One region of the Bacillus sp. TL12 genome, then DNA from elsewhere that is predicted to be linked to it. Evidence: riboswitches for the same ligand, from Rfam matches in the RefSeq annotation. Region 1 holds a riboswitch; each other region holds the start of a gene.

Region 1 (5,679 bases):
TAAAATAATATCGCAAACGCTGAGAAAATGTAACAATTTTTTCACAAATGTATATAAGTATTTCCCTCACATCCTATTATGATACACCTTTCTTCTTATTTATATAAAGAAAAAAGGGCTGGAAATTTCCTAGCCCCTTTCATGCCTACTCATTTACCGGGAGTACCGCTCCCTTATATTCTTTATTAATAAAATCTTGAATTTCTTTTGAATGTAACACTTCTACTAATTCCTTAATTTCTTTTTTCTTTTCATCGCCTTTACGAACGGCAATAATATTTGCATACGGAGAATCTGATCCTTCAATTGCAATTGCATCTTTTGTAGGATTTAATTTTGCGTCAATTGCATAGTTTGAATTAATGAATAAAGCATCACCTTCATTATTTTCGTATAACTTTGGTGAAAGCCCTGGCTCAACATCTGTTTTAAACTTCAAGTTCTTGGGATTCTCCACAATATCTTTGACTGTCGCCTTAACGATATCTACACCATCTTTCAGTTTAATGACGCCACCTTTTTGCAATAATGCAAGCATACGGCCGCGTTCCGCTACGTTATTACTCATAATAACAGTCCCACCATCCGGAAGGTCTTTTAAACTTTTATATTTTTTAGAATAGATTCCCATTGGCTCTAAATGGATTTTCCCTGCATTTACAATTTTATATCCCTTTTCCTCGATCTCCTTATCTAAATAAGGAATGTGTTGAAAATAGTTGGCATCAATGTCTTTATCGGCTAACGCTTTATTAGGTAACACATAATCTTGGAATGTTTTAATTTTTAGTTTGATTCCTTTTTTCTCTAATATTGGCTGTGCTTTTTCTAAAATAACAGCATGCGGCACATTAGAAGCTCCAACAACCAGTGTACTTTCATCTTTCCCACCGCAAGCTGCTAACGCAAGTGCAAATATTGTTATAAAAACTGATAGTATGATTTTCTTCATATGACGGCACCTTCTTTTTTGTAATTTTCAGAATAAATATCGTATACGGATCTTTTTCTTATCATTCGATTTCTTACTTCCAAAAGGAAAAATAAGAGCTGGCATTTACCAGCCCTTATGAAAAACAATTATTCTTTCACAGGAACAACTGCCCCTTTATATTCTTTATTAATAAAGTCCTCAATCTCTTTAGAATGTAACACTTCTACAAGTGCTTTAATTTCTTTTTTGTCCTTATCACCTTTACGAACCGCAACTACGTTTGCATACGGAGAGTCATTTCCTTCGATCGCAATCGCATCTTTCTCTGGGTTTAATTTTGCGTCAATCGCATAGTTTGAGTTAATTAAAACCGCATCGCCTTCTTTATTGTTATACACTTGTGGCAATAAGCCAGGCTCAATATCTGTTTTAAACTTCAAATTTTTTGGATTTTCCGCAATATCTTTTGTAGTCGCTTTAACAGGGTCTACACCATCTTTAATTTTTAAAACGCCCTCTTTTTGTAAAATCGCTAAACCACGTCCATGGTCGGCAACAGAGTTACTCATAATAATTGTCGCTCCGTTTGGAAGTTCTTTTAAACTTTTATATTTTTGAGAATATACACCGATTGGTTCTAAATGAATTTTCCCTGCCACTTCAAACTTGTAGCCCTTATCTTTAATCTCTTTCTCTAAATACGGAATATGCTGGAAGTAGTTCGCATCTAACTCTTTATCTGCTAAAGATTTATTTGGCAATACATAATCTTGGAATGGTTTGATGTCCAATTGGATACCTTTTTTCTCAAGTAACGGTTTTGCTTTCTCTAAAATCTCAGCGTGTGGTACATTAGAAGCTCCGACAACAAGTTTTTTTTCATCTTTATCTTTCCCACCACAAGCAGCTAGCCCAAAAATTGACGTTGTAATAAGTGCTGTAAGTAATAATTTTTTCATTTGAAACACCCTCCCATTTTAATTATCGTTTATCAATTCGAATTGTTACACGATCACCAATCCACTGAATTAAAAATACAACGAGTAATACACAAATTGTTGCAACGATTGTTACATCGTTATTCCCACGCTGAAATCCTTCTAAATAAGCAAGTGTACCAAGACCACCAGCTCCGACAACACCAGCCATTGCTGTATAGCCTACAAGTGCAATTGTCGTTACTGTAATACCAGAAGTTAACGCTGGTAATGATTCAGGAATCAATACTTTCCAAATAATCGTACTCGTTTTTGCTCCCATTGCTTTTGAGGCTTCAATAACCCCTTTATCAATCTCGCGAAGTGCAATTTCAACCATCCTTGCATAAAACGGTGCCGCTCCAATGATTAAAGCCGGAAGTGCTGCACTTGCTCCAAGAATTGTTCCAAGGAGAATCTTCGTAAATGGAATTAATAAAATAATTAAAATGATAAATGGAATGGAACGAAAGATATTTACAAACGCTCCAATTACAGTATGAATCGCTTTGTTTTCCCACAAGTTATCTTTAGATGTCATAAAGAGTAATAATCCTAAAATAAGGCCAAAAACAAATGTAGCAAGCGCTGCGATTGCCGTCATATATAATGTTTCACCTGTCGCTTCTAGCATTTTACTCCAATCAACGTTCGCTAATAACTTATCCATGTGCAATCACCTCCAGCTCTACTTGTTCTTGATGGATTCCTGCTATCGCTTGCTGGATTGCTGCTTCTGAACCATTTAAGTGCACAATTAAATTCCCGTAAGATCCATTGTTTGTTTGAGCGATATTCCCTTGCAAAACACTTACTTCTAGATCCTCTCGCCTCATTAACCTTTGAAGCACCGGGCGTTCTACAGAATCTCCAATAAACTGTAAACGAATGACTTTTCCATCTGGATATTTTTCTAATAAGCTCTCAATCGTTTCATTTGTATCTTCAGAATCCGTAAGCTGTTGTACAAAACGTTTTGTAATCTCCTGCTGCGGGTCACGGAATACCTCTAGAACAGGACCACTTTCTACAATTTTTCCTTTTTCCATGACCGCAACGCGATTACAAATCTTGCGAATTACATGCATTTCATGTGTAATCAGCACAATTGTTAAGCCAAGTCGTTTATTAATATCTAATAGTAAATCTAAAATTTGATCTGTTGTTTCTGGATCAAGTGCTGATGTCGCTTCATCACATAAGAGCACTTTCGGATTGTTTGCTAATGCTCTTGCAATCCCAACGCGCTGCTTTTGTCCACCGCTCAATTGAGATGGATATGCATCGCCCCTTCCTTCCAATCCAACCAGATGAATCAACTCATCCACACGCTTTTTTCGCTGCTCTTTATCGACACCTGCAATTTCAAGTGGAAAAGCGATATTTTCACGTACAGTTCGTGACCAAAGTAAGTTAAAGTGCTGAAAAATCATTCCGATTTCTTGTCTTGCTTTTCGAAGTTCATTTCCAGTAATTGCTGAAATAACACGATTCGCTATCGTAATCTGTCCAGAAGTTGGTTTCTCTAATTGATTAAATAATCTAATTAAAGAACTTTTACCAGCGCCACTATATCCGATAACACCAAAGATCTCGCCTTTTTCTATTTTTAAATTGGCATCATCTACAGCAGTGACATCACCGCTTTTTGATTTATATATTTTCTTTACGTTTTCCAATAAAATCATGATGTTCACCCCTTTTTGAATTAAAAAGCGCAAGCGGCTTGCTCAGAACAAGAGGACGCCCGAACCCCTGACGTAGAGGCGCTCTTTGCCTCATAGGAAGGGGTGAAACGACCGACTGTTCTAGCCGTTGGAGCTGGATTGCATAAAAAGCGCAAGCGGCTCGTTTAGATTTACTCCACAATTTTTTATTTTTCATGCAAGAAATCTATCGCTATCGCTCCTCTTATTATTCGAATGTCCTCCTCATTCAAACAACAAAAAAACCTTTCTGCTTTTAGAATGAGCAGAAAGGTTTATATGCGTATATCAACATGATCCCTTCCTCTCATCTCTCAAAGCATTTGCTTTGCAGGAATTGGCACCATTTCAATATAAAAATTGACGGTTGCCGGGCTTCATAGGGCTCAGTCCCTCCACCTCTCTTGATAAGAGAAATCAGATTTAATTTTCGTCTGATTTAAAATTTATGAAATTGTCTATATTTTATGAACTAAATTGTATCAACATACATCCACTATGTCAACAAAAAAATTCTTAAAAAACGAAACTTCAGACTATTAAGCACCTACTGGCATTGGCTTACATATATGAAATACAGATTCTAATAATAACATCGTACGATACGTTCCGTTATATTGCACACGTCCGCTGTGTAATAGTGTTTGCAACCGAACCTTTCCAGTAACTAATCGTCTTAAATCTTCTTCCTGAAAACAAATAAGTTGCTCCGTTCCCTGTGTCTCTTTCAAAAGCTGTATATACTCTCTTGAAATTTGAAGTGAGCAATACTCATCTCCAAAACGAAAATTAATCGTTTTTTCTCCTTGCCGAAGAAGCGGTTCTAGATGATATTGGCTATTAGCATACGTTACAAATGATTGAAGCAACGAATATAATCCCATTCTAGTCACATCCTTCATCTCACTTTCTACTAATACCATTCCATCTTCCCAAACAGCAATCCTGTTACTTTCTCTCGACAAATAACGTATCCCTTCTATCGTTCAGGCATATTTCCCAAGAAATATGTCGAGGCGGCAAAAACTTTGCCGCCTACTGTAATTCTGTATATAAATATTCCACCGAATGAAATGCATATATTTTCTTCACAAGTGTTCCAAGCTCAAATATGAGTAAACAAGGTACACTTTCTATCTCATACTCTCGCGCTAAATGTGGCGCATAGTTTAAATCCAGCATTCCTATTTCCAACTCAGATATAGTCGCTTCTACCACTGTTAACATCTTCTTTGCTAATTGACATGTTCCACACATTGGTGTATATACATATAACACTGTTTTTTCTTGGTCTGCTATTAGAGCTGTAGCTTCAGCACTTGTCCAGTCAATCACTTCTATCATTCCTTACCGTAAATATTCTGTATAAACGTCAATGTCAGCTCCCCATAATACGTTCGCTAAATGATTAGAAGGAGCAGTCGCCACTTCACGGTACGAACGATCGATGTAAATATGCTCGGCCTGCGGGAATTCTTTTCGAAATTGTTTTCTAAGTTTTTCACCTGCAGCATCAGCATCCACTAGCACATATACTTCTTTATCAAAAAACTGATCAATGAGCTCATCCATTTTCGACAAACCAATTGTACCATTTGTACAAACAATTTCCACTGGTTCACGAATAATAGATTCAATCTTTCTTCTATCTGATTTTCCTTCGACAATAATGACTTTCTCTACATAGACCATATGTCATCACCCGATCACCATATACTATAAAACAACCTTACTTTAGTATATAGTATATTCGATATTTTCATGTTGTTTCCTGTTTATTTTTGCAAAGAAAAGCGGGGCGGCTCGCTCAGAATGTGAGGGGGATGGAGCTTCTGGCGTAGAGGCGCTCTTTCGTTCCACAATACAAAACAAAAAGGACAGCACACAGGCTATCCTTTTTGTTGACTAGAATTAGTCTTGGTTTGTCATTTCTGCATATTTTTCTGCAGATAATAACTTTTCTAATTGGCTTTCATCAGAAAGTTCAATTTTAACCATCCATGCACCTTCGTACGGAGATTCGTTAACAAGCTCCGGTTGGTCACTTAATTCTTCGTTTACT
Region 2 (5,679 bases), on a different contig from region 1:
ATGCTAGAAGATATTGATCATGTTCGTAAAGAAATTCGTGTTCCGGAATCAAAAGAAGAAGAACATAAGCTATATATTGGCTTCTTAGATGAAACAGAACAAGCAATAAAAAAATTAGAGAAATTAGCAAAAGAAGAAGATTCATCATTAATTCGTGATATAGAGGTTCATTTCTCGACAGCTTCAACATACTATAAACGTTTTCTGAAAGAATTTCAAAAATAACCTTGCGATGCGCAAGGTTATTTTTAGAATGTTGGGAAACCAGAACTGGAAGACTCTTGTTTTTTGGCGTTTTTTATCGATTGGTCGATATCCCTTGTCGAATCTCCGGTATATTTATATATTGTGAGAAACGGTCGATATATTTGAAAAACCGCTGATAAAATTTCATTGACCATTTTACAACAAAAGATTCTCGGGATTTCACTATGTTTCTTCTTTTATTTTTTCTTTTTCCCATCCCCGTCTTCATCTTCAGCTACTAAAACATTCTGCTCCTCGTGAAATTCTGAAATTGTTTGACCGGTAATATTATCGAATGGGGTATAGAAAGAGGTTATATTTTTCTTCTTAATAAACAATTTATAGAAGCCAATTATTACTAAGATAACAATTGTTAACGGTAATCCTATAACGGCCATAAGTAAAGGATTCATGGTAAATCTCCTTTCTACAAATTCCAATTATATTCTTGTTTGCAAAAGTAATCTGTATGTGGTCTAGAATATTCTATTGATTCTAAACGTAGTTTACAATATATTGTTAAAAAGTAAAAAATAAAGAAGTAGGCAAATCGCCTACTTCTTTATTTTATTTCCTTCTTATACTCTTTCTTCGTTCCATCTGAGAAAACAACTTCTAATTCGAACTTCTGATAGTCTTTATCAAGTTGGAATACATCGACAACTTGATCGATTACTTCTTGATCTGGAGTATCTTTATCGAATTTTAATTTTTGAAGAAGAGGGCCTAGTTTTGTTGCAGCTTCATCACCTGTTAATTTTGCATCTGTTTTATGATCTTCAATTTTAGCTTCCATTTGTTTTTCGTTTGCTTTATTTTTGTAGTCTGCGTCATAATCTTTTTTCGTATCTTGATAGTCAGTATCTAAACTGAATTCATTAAAATTAAGCTTTAAATCTTGCGTTGCTTCCTGCTTTGTTTCTTCAGTTGTTTTCTTGTTCTCAGATGCTGCGTTGTCCTGAGTATTTGCGTTACACGCTGTCATTACGGGTACAAGCATAAGAGTTAAAAGAATTGAAAGTAGAATTCTCATTATATATTCCTCCTTATTGTATCTTTCCTTCTATATAAGTTTTTCCCATTTTTATGTAATTATGTATGTATTTGAGATAAATTATTTCCCGTGACGTATGTGGCGAATGGTTATTTTACGATAGTATTTGATGGTGGGAATTTAAATAAGAATATTATTTCTCTATTATTTATAATTGTCATCAAACAAATTGTAGCTTTGATTGTTGGGGGGTATCATGTGTATCAAAAGGAAAGAGATATGTGGAAAAAGAAGCCGAAAAAAGGGCATCCTCTTGAAGGATGCCCTTTTTTCTTGAAATTGAAGCTTTCGTTAAAATGAAATGTTACAAGAGTAGTTTACTTCTCAACTTTTGCCCATTTGAAGTTAAGTGGCCCCGCAAAATCAACTTCAACTATGCCTTTGACATAAGAACGCTCTAAGTATGTTGTTCCATTTTGATAAAGAGGAGAGATAACGGCATCTTTAAATAAGATTTTTTCTGCTTGTTTTAAAGCTTCCCAACGAGCTTTTTCATCACCTGCTAAGTCAGTTTTTACTTTTTGGATTAGATCATCAAATTCTTTGTTAGAATAGTGATCTAAGTTGTATGAGTTATCAGTTGTAAATAACTCTAAGAATGTAATTGGATCGGCAAAATCCGGGCTCCATCCGTCAATAGCAATCTCATAATTTCCTTGTAGTAATAATGTGACTTGTTGTTTACGTGGTTGAGGCTTAACATTTACTGTTAATCCTTCTAAATTTTTCTCTAGTTGTTCTTTTAAATATTCACCTGTTTTTCTAGGTAGATCGCCATCACTTGTTAATAATTCAATTGAAATTTTATCAGATCCTAATTCTTGTTTTGCTTGTTTCCAAAACTGTTGCGCTTCTTTTGTGTTTTCTTTTGTTAAATTACCATTCTCTTCGCGGAAGTCTTTTCCATTTGGCCCTTTGGCGAAATTTTTTGGCACTAGAGAATAGGAGGGTAGAGAGCCATCATTTAAAAGCACATTTACAAATGCTTTCTTATCTATCGATTTATCGATTGCTTGACGAACATTTATATTTTGTAACGTTTTATTTTTCTGGTTCATACGTACAAATTGTACCCCAACATCTGGTCGTTCTTTAAAGTTACTATCTTTGCGATATTTATCAACAAGATCAGATGTTAAAGTAAGTCGATCAATTTGTTTTGATTCATATAAATTAACAGCTGTTGAATGATCCTTGACGACATTAAAATTAATTTCTTCAAGTTTCACATTATCCTTATCCCAATAGTTGGTATTCTTCTTGAACTTAAAGCTTTGTTCATGTTTCCAATCACTTAATGTAAAGGCACCATTATAAAGAATCGTGTTATCTTCTAAAGCATATTTATCACCTTGTGATTTGAAGAATGCTTCATTAATTGGTAAGAATGTTGGAAATGCCGTTAAACTAATAAAGTAGGGAACAGGGCGCTCTAATTCAACTTCAAAGGTGTGGTCATCGATTGCTTTTACACCGAGCTGGTCAGCCAGAAGTTCTTTATTATTAATCTTTTTCGCATTTTTTATATCAAAGAATAGAAATGCGTATTCAGAAGCAGTCGCTGGATCAACGGCACGTTGCCAAGCAAAGACAAAATCTTTTGGTGTCACAGGAGTACCGTTTGACCATTTTGAATCTCGTAAATGGAACGTATATTTTGTTTTATCAGGATTAACCTCATGAGACTTTGCTACACCAGGAATAGGCTTGTTTCCTTCACCTAGGTTATATAAACCTTCAAATACGTTTCTCATTACTTGGCCAGAGTCAGTATCTGTGGCGCGAGCAGTATCCATTGTACGGATTTCTGTACCAGTGGCCAAGTTCAATACTTGTTTATCAGGGGCTTTATCCTTTGCTTTTGCTCCACTTGCTTCGTCTTTATAGCTACCGCAACCTGTTAATAAAAGACTTGCTCCTAAAACAGATGCGACAGCAGGTACAAATTTCTTTTTCATGTCAAATTCCTCCCTAAATTGTTTGGTTATTAGTTGATGAACAATTTGTGAGGGAAAGAAAAACTCCCTCTTTTCACATAGAGAAAGAGGGAGTTTTGTTTACAAGGCATGCACCATGTATATAAACGAAGTCCCTCATTCTATCTTTCAAGCATAATGCTTGCAGGAAGTGGCACAGTATTCAAAGTGAACCTGCTGCCGAGGTTTCAAAGGGCCAGTCCCTCCACCTCTCTTGATACAATGAGTAAACATAATGATTTGTATTAATTTTTTGTTTCTTTGATTATTCAAAATCTTACATCCGGACAAATGAACTGTCAATAAAATGGAATATAGTTTGAATTTTCAGTTTTTTGTAAGTGCAATATAAAAATAAGAGTCACTGTGCAATTACACAGTGACTTTTCTCTTAAAAATCAAAATTATCAGGGTCTGGGCCAACACGGTGATTTTCATTTAATGACTGAATTGCTTTCATATCTTCAGCGCTCAATTCAAAATCAAAGATGCTTGCATTTTCGACAATGCGATGCTCTTTAACTGATTTAGGAATGGTAACCACACCATTTTGCAGATCCCAGCGTAAAATGATTTGTGCTGTTGATTTGTTATATTTTGTAGCAATTTCTTGCAATACTGGATGGTCGAGTAATTGACCTTGCATTAATGGTGACCAAGCTTCTAGTTGAATAGTATGCTCTTTACAGAAAGAGTGAAGTTCTTCTTGCGTTAAGCGTGGGTGATATTCAACTTGATTAATCATCGGTTTCATTTCAGCGATTTCTAGAACATCTTGTAAGTGATGGATTTGGAAATTGCTAACGCCGATAGCACGAACACGGCCTTCTTTATAAAGTTTCTCTAATGCTTTCCATGTTTCTGTGTATTTTCCTTTTACAGGCCAGTGTACTAAGTATAGATCTAAGTATTCTAAACCTAATTTTTGTAATGTTGTTTCGAAGGCTTGTAATGTTGATTCATAGCCTTGATCATTGTTCCATACTTTTGATGTGATAAATAATTCTTCACGAGGAATTCCGCATTCGCGAATTGCTTGGCCAACGCCTTCTTCATTTTTATATACTGCAGCTGTATCGATACTGCGGTATCCATTTTTAATAGCAACTTTTACAGAATCGATTACCTGTGTACCATCTTCAACTTTAAAAACGCCTAAACCAAACCAAGGCATTTTTACACCATTATGTAATGTTGTGCAATCTTGTAAGCTTGTTACTGTCATATTAATTCCCCCTAGCTTTTTTATTTGTTGCTTCAATTGCTTGGTGAATCATCTTTGAAAAATTATATTCAAATAAAACTTTTAAACCTTCTGCAGTTGAGCCACCTGGTGTAGTCACTTGTTCACGAAGCATAGCTGGATCTTGTTCTTGTTCTAGCATAGCGGCAGAACCAGTAATCATTTGAATGACAAGGTGTTTTGCGGTTGCTTCATCGATTCCATAGCTTTTCGTTGCTTCAATTAATCCTTCAGCAAAGTGGTAAAGGAATGCTGGGGCACTTCCAGTTACAGCGGTAAGCTGATGTACCTCTTCTTCTGTGCATAGCTGTGCTGTACCAATCCCTTTTAAAAGTAGTTGCAGTGTTTCTTGATGTTCTTTATTTACGAAATGTCCCATTGTATATAGAGAAATAGACTTCCCAATTGTTGCAGCTGTATTTGGCATGATCCAGGCAACTGGTGTACCTTGAGGAAGTCTTTTTTCTAAATAAGATGGACCAATCCCGGCAGCAACGGTTACAACAAATTGATGAGTTAGAAGAGGTGATAATTCTGCTAATAATTGCTCATGTGCAGCAGGTGGCATTGCTAAAACAATGGTATCTACAGTTTGGATGTATTGTTTCCAATCACTCGTAGTTGAGATGTTATATTTTTTTTCTAATTGCTTAAGCTTTTCTATGTTACTTCGATTGGATACAATAATCTCTTCGATATGTTCATTACTTGTTTTGAGCAGTCCGGCGAAGATTGCTTCCGCCATACGACCAGCACCAATAAATAAAATTCTATTTTTCTTTGACATATCCTTTATTCCTTTCTGATTAGAATATGGTATAAAAAACGATAACATCTTTAAGAGATTTTTGTAAAAAGAAAAGTCTTATAAATAGAGTTCCATAATTAATAATAGGAAACCCCCGAAGCATACAGTGTGCCTCGAGGGTTTCCTATTATTGATTATTCATAGTTTGTGTAATTATGCTTTTGTCATACCAAGTAAAACAGCACCGCCGATAATTAGAACACTACCAAGTGCAATAAATACCATTTGACGCTTTGTTTTCTTTTCGCCTAAGAAGACAATTGCTCCAAATGTAGAGATAACGATACCAGTTTGAGATAGTGGGAAACTTGTTGCTACTCCAACTCTTGGTAAAGAAAGAAGTAAGAATAAG
Region 3 (5,679 bases), on a different contig from region 1:
ACAAGACCTTACGCAATGGAGAAGATGTATGAAGAAATTTTTTTGTGAAAAAGAGGAACAAACAGATTTATAACGAATAAAATATAAGAGCATGGTACATGCTTATTATAAGACAATAATGATTTATAAAGGAGTGAAAGGATAAGATGACTTTATCAACTGTTCTTCAAATGGTTTTAGCTTGATATGGGAGAAGTCTGCCCATTTTTAAAGTTTAAGCCAAATTGAAGACAGCAGATAAAGAACCTTAATCCTTTTTTACAATAATATTTTGTGATGGGTAAGGTGTATTCACCTTACCCATTTTTCATGTATACACAATTTAATAAGACCTTTATTTTGCTGTTCTCTCTATTTGGCTTGTTAGCGATAAAGAAAAGGAGAGAACAAAAATGAGTGTATTAACAGTAGAAAATCTTTCGCATATGTATGGGGATAAAACCATTTTATATAATGCTTGCTTTCGGTTATTACAAGGTGATCATGTTGGGCTTGTAGGAAGTAATGGTGCCGGAAAATCTACATTGCTTCGTCTTTTAGCAGGAGAGATTTTACCAGATAGGGGAACAATTGAATGGTTTCCACATGTGAAAGTCGGTTTTTTACAGCAGCATATTGATTTACAAGAAGGAACAACGATTGAAGAATATTTGCAAAGTGCATTTTCTCATCTGTATAAGGTTGAACGTGAAATGATGGATATTGCTGACAAGATGGCAAAGGAAACAGATTTAGAGAAGTTATTAGTACAGTATGGGGAATTACAAAATAAGCTAGAAGGCTCAAATTTTTATCAACTTCATACAACAATAGAAGAAGTAGCAACTGGTTTAGGCTTGTTAGATTTAGGGATGAAAAAAGATGTTTCAAAATTAAGTGGTGGTCAGCGCACAAAGTTATTACTTGGCAAGCTTCTTTTAGAGAAGCCACACGTTTTATTACTTGATGAGCCGACAAATTATTTAGATACGCTTCATATTGATTGGCTAAGAGCATATTTACAAACGTATGAGCATGCTTATATTGTCGTTTCACATGATGAATCATTTTTAAACAGTATTACGAATGTGATTTATCATTTAGAAGGGAACACAATAAAGCGCTACGCGGGGAGTTATGAAAGTTTTTTAGAAAGCTATCAACTTCAGAAACAACAATTAAAAGCAGCTTATACAAGGCAGCAAAAGGAAATTGCAAATTTAGAGGGTTTTATTCAAAAAAATAAAATCCGAAAAGCAAAGCAAGCAAAAAGTCGTGAAAAGGTATTGGAGAAAATGAAAAAGGTTGGAAAGCCTAATGATGCACACAGGCCGCGTTTTCATTTTCAGGTTCACAATGAGCCTGTGAGCCGCATATTACAAGCGCAGCAGATCCAAATTGGTTATGCAGAACCATTGTTTACAGCCCTTAATTTACAAGTGAAAAGGGGCGAAAAGATTGCAATTGTTGGGCATAATGGAATTGGAAAAACCACAATGTTAAAAACATTACTAGGGCAATTAAAACCAATAAGTGGAACCGTAAGTATTGGAGAACGAGTACACCCTGCATATTTTGCTCAAGAAGAATTTGCGAAAGAAATTACACCACTTGAGCAAATCTGGTCAGGACGTCCGGATATGACGCAAAAAGAAATCAGGCAATCTTTAGCAAGATGTGGTTTAAAGGAAGAGCATATTCGGCAGTCTCTTCACTTGTTAAGTGGTGGAGAACAAACAAAGGTACGTTTATGTGAGCTTATGTTAACGCGGAGTAATGTATTAATTTTAGATGAACCAACCAATCATTTAGATGTGTATGCGAAAGAAGCGCTAGAAGAAGCTTTGCAAAATTATCAAGGAACGGTTTTACTCGTTTCTCACGAGCCATCTTTTTATGAGTCTTGGGTGACACGAGTTTGGAATTTGGAGGAAATGAATCGTACTAAAAAATAAGAGGGAAAGTTATTTAGGAATATAAAATGAAAGCAGCCACTTTTTGTGGCTGCTTTCATTATGTTCATTGATTTACTTGCAAACGTTCTTGAATGAACAACAGCAACTTAACGATGCTGTCTTCTGTGTAAATATCAAATTTTTGTCGATGAAATTCACCATGTTCGTGATAAAAAATACATTCACCTTTGCCGGCAACTTCGTCTATTGACATATGAAAACTAAGAGGTGTCGCTACAATTGATCCGTTATCATCCCTTAAAAGAATTTGGCATAGCGTTTTTTGTTGTTCAACCTCATATAAAAAATCGTAATGAAAGGATTGTGTTAGTTTTTCTATTTGAGATAGGAGTAGGGTTTGTATAGATGATGATTCACTCATAAAATGTAACCTCTTTTCGTGTATGTGCTGTTACTAAGTATAGTAATGATGCACATACTTTGTACATAGTAATTGCTCACTATTGCTATGATGTTTCAAAATGAAAATAAAATATATTCTGAAAAATATGATTGACAAAAAAATTTGTAAGATTTACTATTAGTACCATAACTTTTAAAAAAATTCATACAAATACTCTTATCCAGAGAGGCGGAGGGACTGGCCCTATGATGCCCGGCAACCGAGCTTATGAATAATAAGCTAAGGTGCTAATTCCTGCAAAACGATTTTCGTTTTGGAAGATAAGAGAGGAGCCTATTTTGTTTATTCGACACCTCTCTTATTTGAGAGGTGTTTTTGGTTTGAAGAGAGAGAATATATGTGGGGGGAACTGTATATGAAAAAGTTGTTGTTAAGTATTGTAAGCGGAACGGTATTATTACTAGGTGCATGTAGTGCTGATTCGGGTAAGGAGGCAAAAGCGCTAGAAGAGAAAAAAGTTACAGTTGGTGTGACTGGGGGGCCACATGAACAAATTTTTGAAAAAGTAAAAGAAGTAGCAGCAAAAGATGGGGTGCAAGTCGACATAAAAGTATTTAATGATTATGTAGCGCCGAATGTATCGCTAGATGAAAAAAGCATTGACGTAAATAGTTACCAAACGAAGTCTTATTTAGATGTATTTAAAGCAGAACGTAATATGAAACTGACAGAAGTATTTTCAACGGTCACGTTCCCAATGGGAGTATATTCTAAAAGTTTGAAAGATGTAAAAGAGTTAAAAGATGGAGATGCGATTGCTGTACCCAATGATCCAACGAATGAACTTCGAGCGTTAAAACTATTTGAAAAAGCAGGCGTTTTAAAAGTGGATCCAAAAGCAACAGAAAAAGCAACTGCAAAAGATGTCATTGAGAATCCGAAGAATTTAAAAATTGTTGAATTAGAGGCATCGCAACTACCAACGCAATTAGGTGAAGTGAAAGCTGCTGCGATTAACACAAACTTTGCATTAGGTGCAAAGTTAAGTCCAGCTAAAGATTCTATTTTCCGTGAAGGAAAAGATTCACCATATGTGAACTGGGTAGTTGTTCGTACGGAGAATAAGGATGATGAAGTTGTAAAAAAACTGAAGAAAGCGTATCAGTCTAAAGAAGTAAAAGAGTTTATCGAGAAAAAATTCGATGGTTCTGTTTTACCGTCTTGGTAGGAGCTGAATATCATGATTGAATTGAAGAATGTTTCTAAAGTATTTACAACAAAAAAAGGTAAGATAGAAGCTCTGAAACCAACTTCTCTTAAAATAGAAAAAGGAGAAGTGTTTGGAATCATTGGATATAGCGGTGCAGGTAAAAGTACATTAATTCGCTGTGTAAACTTATTAGAAAAACCAACAACAGGTAATGTAATTGTAAATGAAAAGGATTTAACAACCTTATCTACAAAAGAGTTAGCAAAGGCGAGACAAAAAATCGGGATGATTTTTCAAGGATTTAACTTATTAAAAACAGTCAACGTTTATGAAAATATTGCATTACCTTTACGATTAGCTGGGATTTCAAAAACGGAAATTGAAAAAAGAGTAGAAAAGTATTTACGTATTGTTGATCTGTTTGATAGAAAAGATGCGTATCCAAGCGAGCTTTCTGGTGGACAAAAACAGCGTGTTGCAATTGCACGTGCGTTATCTTATGAACCAGAAGTGTTGCTAAGTGATGAAGCGACAAGCGCATTAGATCCTGAAACAACGGAGTCGATTTTAGATCTGCTACTAGAAATTAATGAGAAAATTGGGATTACGATTTTACTTATTACACATGAAATGAACGTTATCCAGCGCATATGTGATCGAGTTGCTGTGATGGAACAGGGAGCTATCGTAGAAAGTGGAACAGTGAAAGAGATTTTTACAAACCCACAACATAAAACAACGAAAAAATTTGTGAATAGTGCTTTAGCGGTTAAGATTCCAGAAGAAATACAGAAAGAACTAAAAAATACTGGTGAAATTGTAACGTTGTCCTTTGTCGGAAACTCTTCAGGAGAACCGGCACTTGCTGTTGCTACAAAGCGATTTCAAGTATATCCCAATATTTTATCGGGGAATATTACACAACTAAAATCAGAATCATATGGTAAACTCGTTGTTCATATGCAGGGTGAAAAGCACGAGGTAAAACGGGCTTTAACGTTTTTAAGGGAACAAGGAATTATCGTAGAAAGGGGAGAAGAAGAGTATGGGAAGCAAGTCCTTTTGGGATGAGTGGAGTAAGATGATATGGGAAGCGACGATCCAAACATTTCAAATGACATCCATTTCACTACTTATATCAGTCATTATTGCATTGCCACTTGGCGTCACACTTGTTTTAACAAGGCCTGGTGGTCAACGTGAGAATAAAATTGTATATCCCATTTTGAATACGATTATTAATGTGATTCGTTCTCTTCCATTTATTATTCTATTATTTTTCATTTTACCTTTTACGAAGCTGCTTATGGGAACGTCGATTGGTGTGAAAGGTGTAATTGTACCGCTTGTTGTTTTTACAGCACCTTATATTGCGCGGTTAATGGAAACAGCTTTATTAGAAGTGGATCGTGGTGTGATTGAGGCATATCAAGCGATGGGAGTTTCTACAGTAAAGATTATTTGGCACGTTATGGTGAAAGAAGCGCGTCCATCTCTTGTATTAGGACTTACAATTGCGACGATTGGTTTAATAGGTGCAACAGCAATGGCTGGGCTTGTAGGAGCAGGTGGACTTGGGGATTTAGCATACCGATTTGGCCATTTACGGTATGAACCGGAAGTGATGTATGCAACGGTATTTATCTTAATTATTCTTGTTCAAGGCTTACAGTCTCTAGGAAATGGGATTGCTAGAAAATTGAAGAAAGATTGACGAAATGCGGTGGCTCTATTATAAGAGTTACCGCATTTTTTTATTTTTGGAGTATATAAACCAAAATAAAAAACGCCATAAATCCTTTCTTTTTAGGCGGAAGAGAGGAGGCGATTATGCATAGCGGCGGTTATATTCTGTTCCTGCACCATGCCAGGTTAAAACGGAAAGAGAAAATGAGTGAAAGTCACTTGTTCTTCTTCGGAACAGTGACTTATATGTCGAAAAATCAAAATTATATAGGTATAAATAAATATGGAATCTGATTTTTTGCGCACCATATTATGGTATAATTAGAATTTTTAATGTAAAATAATAGTAAAAATATGTAAGGGAGGGAGCGGCATGGATGTTTTCTTAAGCATTGCTGAAGAAAGAATTCGTCAAGCAATCAATAATGGTGACCTTGATGATCTTCCAGGTAAAGGGAAACCACTGCAATTAGAAGACCTTTCAA

The links. A riboswitch is a leader RNA that binds a small molecule or an ion and turns the genes downstream of it on or off. The one in region 1 is predicted to bind S-adenosylmethionine.
Region 2: linked by a shared signal. The riboswitch ahead of LOK41_RS16670 (peptide ABC transporter substrate-binding protein) and the one ahead of LOK41_RS18285 (methionine ABC transporter ATP-binding protein) in region 1 are both predicted to bind S-adenosylmethionine.
Region 3: linked by a shared signal. The riboswitch ahead of LOK41_RS17500 (MetQ/NlpA family ABC transporter substrate-binding protein) and the one ahead of LOK41_RS18285 (methionine ABC transporter ATP-binding protein) in region 1 are both predicted to bind S-adenosylmethionine.

Annotation. Positions count from the first base shown of each region.
Region 1 is NZ_JAJJBY010000021.1:31,444-37,122, reverse strand. Features, by position in the region: gene metQ (methionine ABC transporter substrate-binding lipoprotein MetQ) at 146-952, opposite strand; gene metQ (methionine ABC transporter substrate-binding lipoprotein MetQ) at 1,081-1,893, opposite strand; gene LOK41_RS18290 (methionine ABC transporter permease) at 1,916-2,581, opposite strand; gene LOK41_RS18285 (methionine ABC transporter ATP-binding protein) at 2,574-3,599, opposite strand; SAM riboswitch class I at 3,922-4,031, opposite strand; gene LOK41_RS18280 (hypothetical protein) at 4,157-4,501, opposite strand; gene LOK41_RS18275 (thioredoxin family protein) at 4,653-4,961, opposite strand; gene LOK41_RS18270 (toprim domain-containing protein) at 4,965-5,309, opposite strand; gene gcvH (glycine cleavage system protein GcvH) at 5,529-5,679, opposite strand, start outside.
Region 2 is NZ_JAJJBY010000017.1:60,933-66,611, reverse strand. Features, by position in the region: gene LOK41_RS16685 (hypothetical protein) at 1-225, shown strand, start outside; gene LOK41_RS16680 (DUF3951 domain-containing protein) at 444-659, opposite strand; gene LOK41_RS16675 (YusW family protein) at 809-1,279, opposite strand; gene LOK41_RS16670 (peptide ABC transporter substrate-binding protein) at 1,618-3,258, opposite strand; SAM riboswitch class I at 3,396-3,500, opposite strand; gene LOK41_RS16665 (aldo/keto reductase) at 3,668-4,501, opposite strand; gene proC (pyrroline-5-carboxylate reductase) at 4,503-5,306, opposite strand; gene LOK41_RS16655 (GRP family sugar transporter) at 5,481-5,679, opposite strand, start outside.
Region 3 is NZ_JAJJBY010000019.1:51,678-57,356, forward strand. Features, by position in the region: gene LOK41_RS17490 (ABC-F family ATP-binding cassette domain-containing protein) at 393-1,934, shown strand; gene LOK41_RS17495 (hypothetical protein) at 1,999-2,316, opposite strand; SAM riboswitch class I at 2,512-2,625, shown strand; gene LOK41_RS17500 (MetQ/NlpA family ABC transporter substrate-binding protein) at 2,714-3,526, shown strand; gene LOK41_RS17505 (methionine ABC transporter ATP-binding protein) at 3,539-4,579, shown strand; gene LOK41_RS17510 (methionine ABC transporter permease) at 4,554-5,222, shown strand; gene LOK41_RS17515 (DnaJ family domain-containing protein) at 5,568-5,679, shown strand, end outside.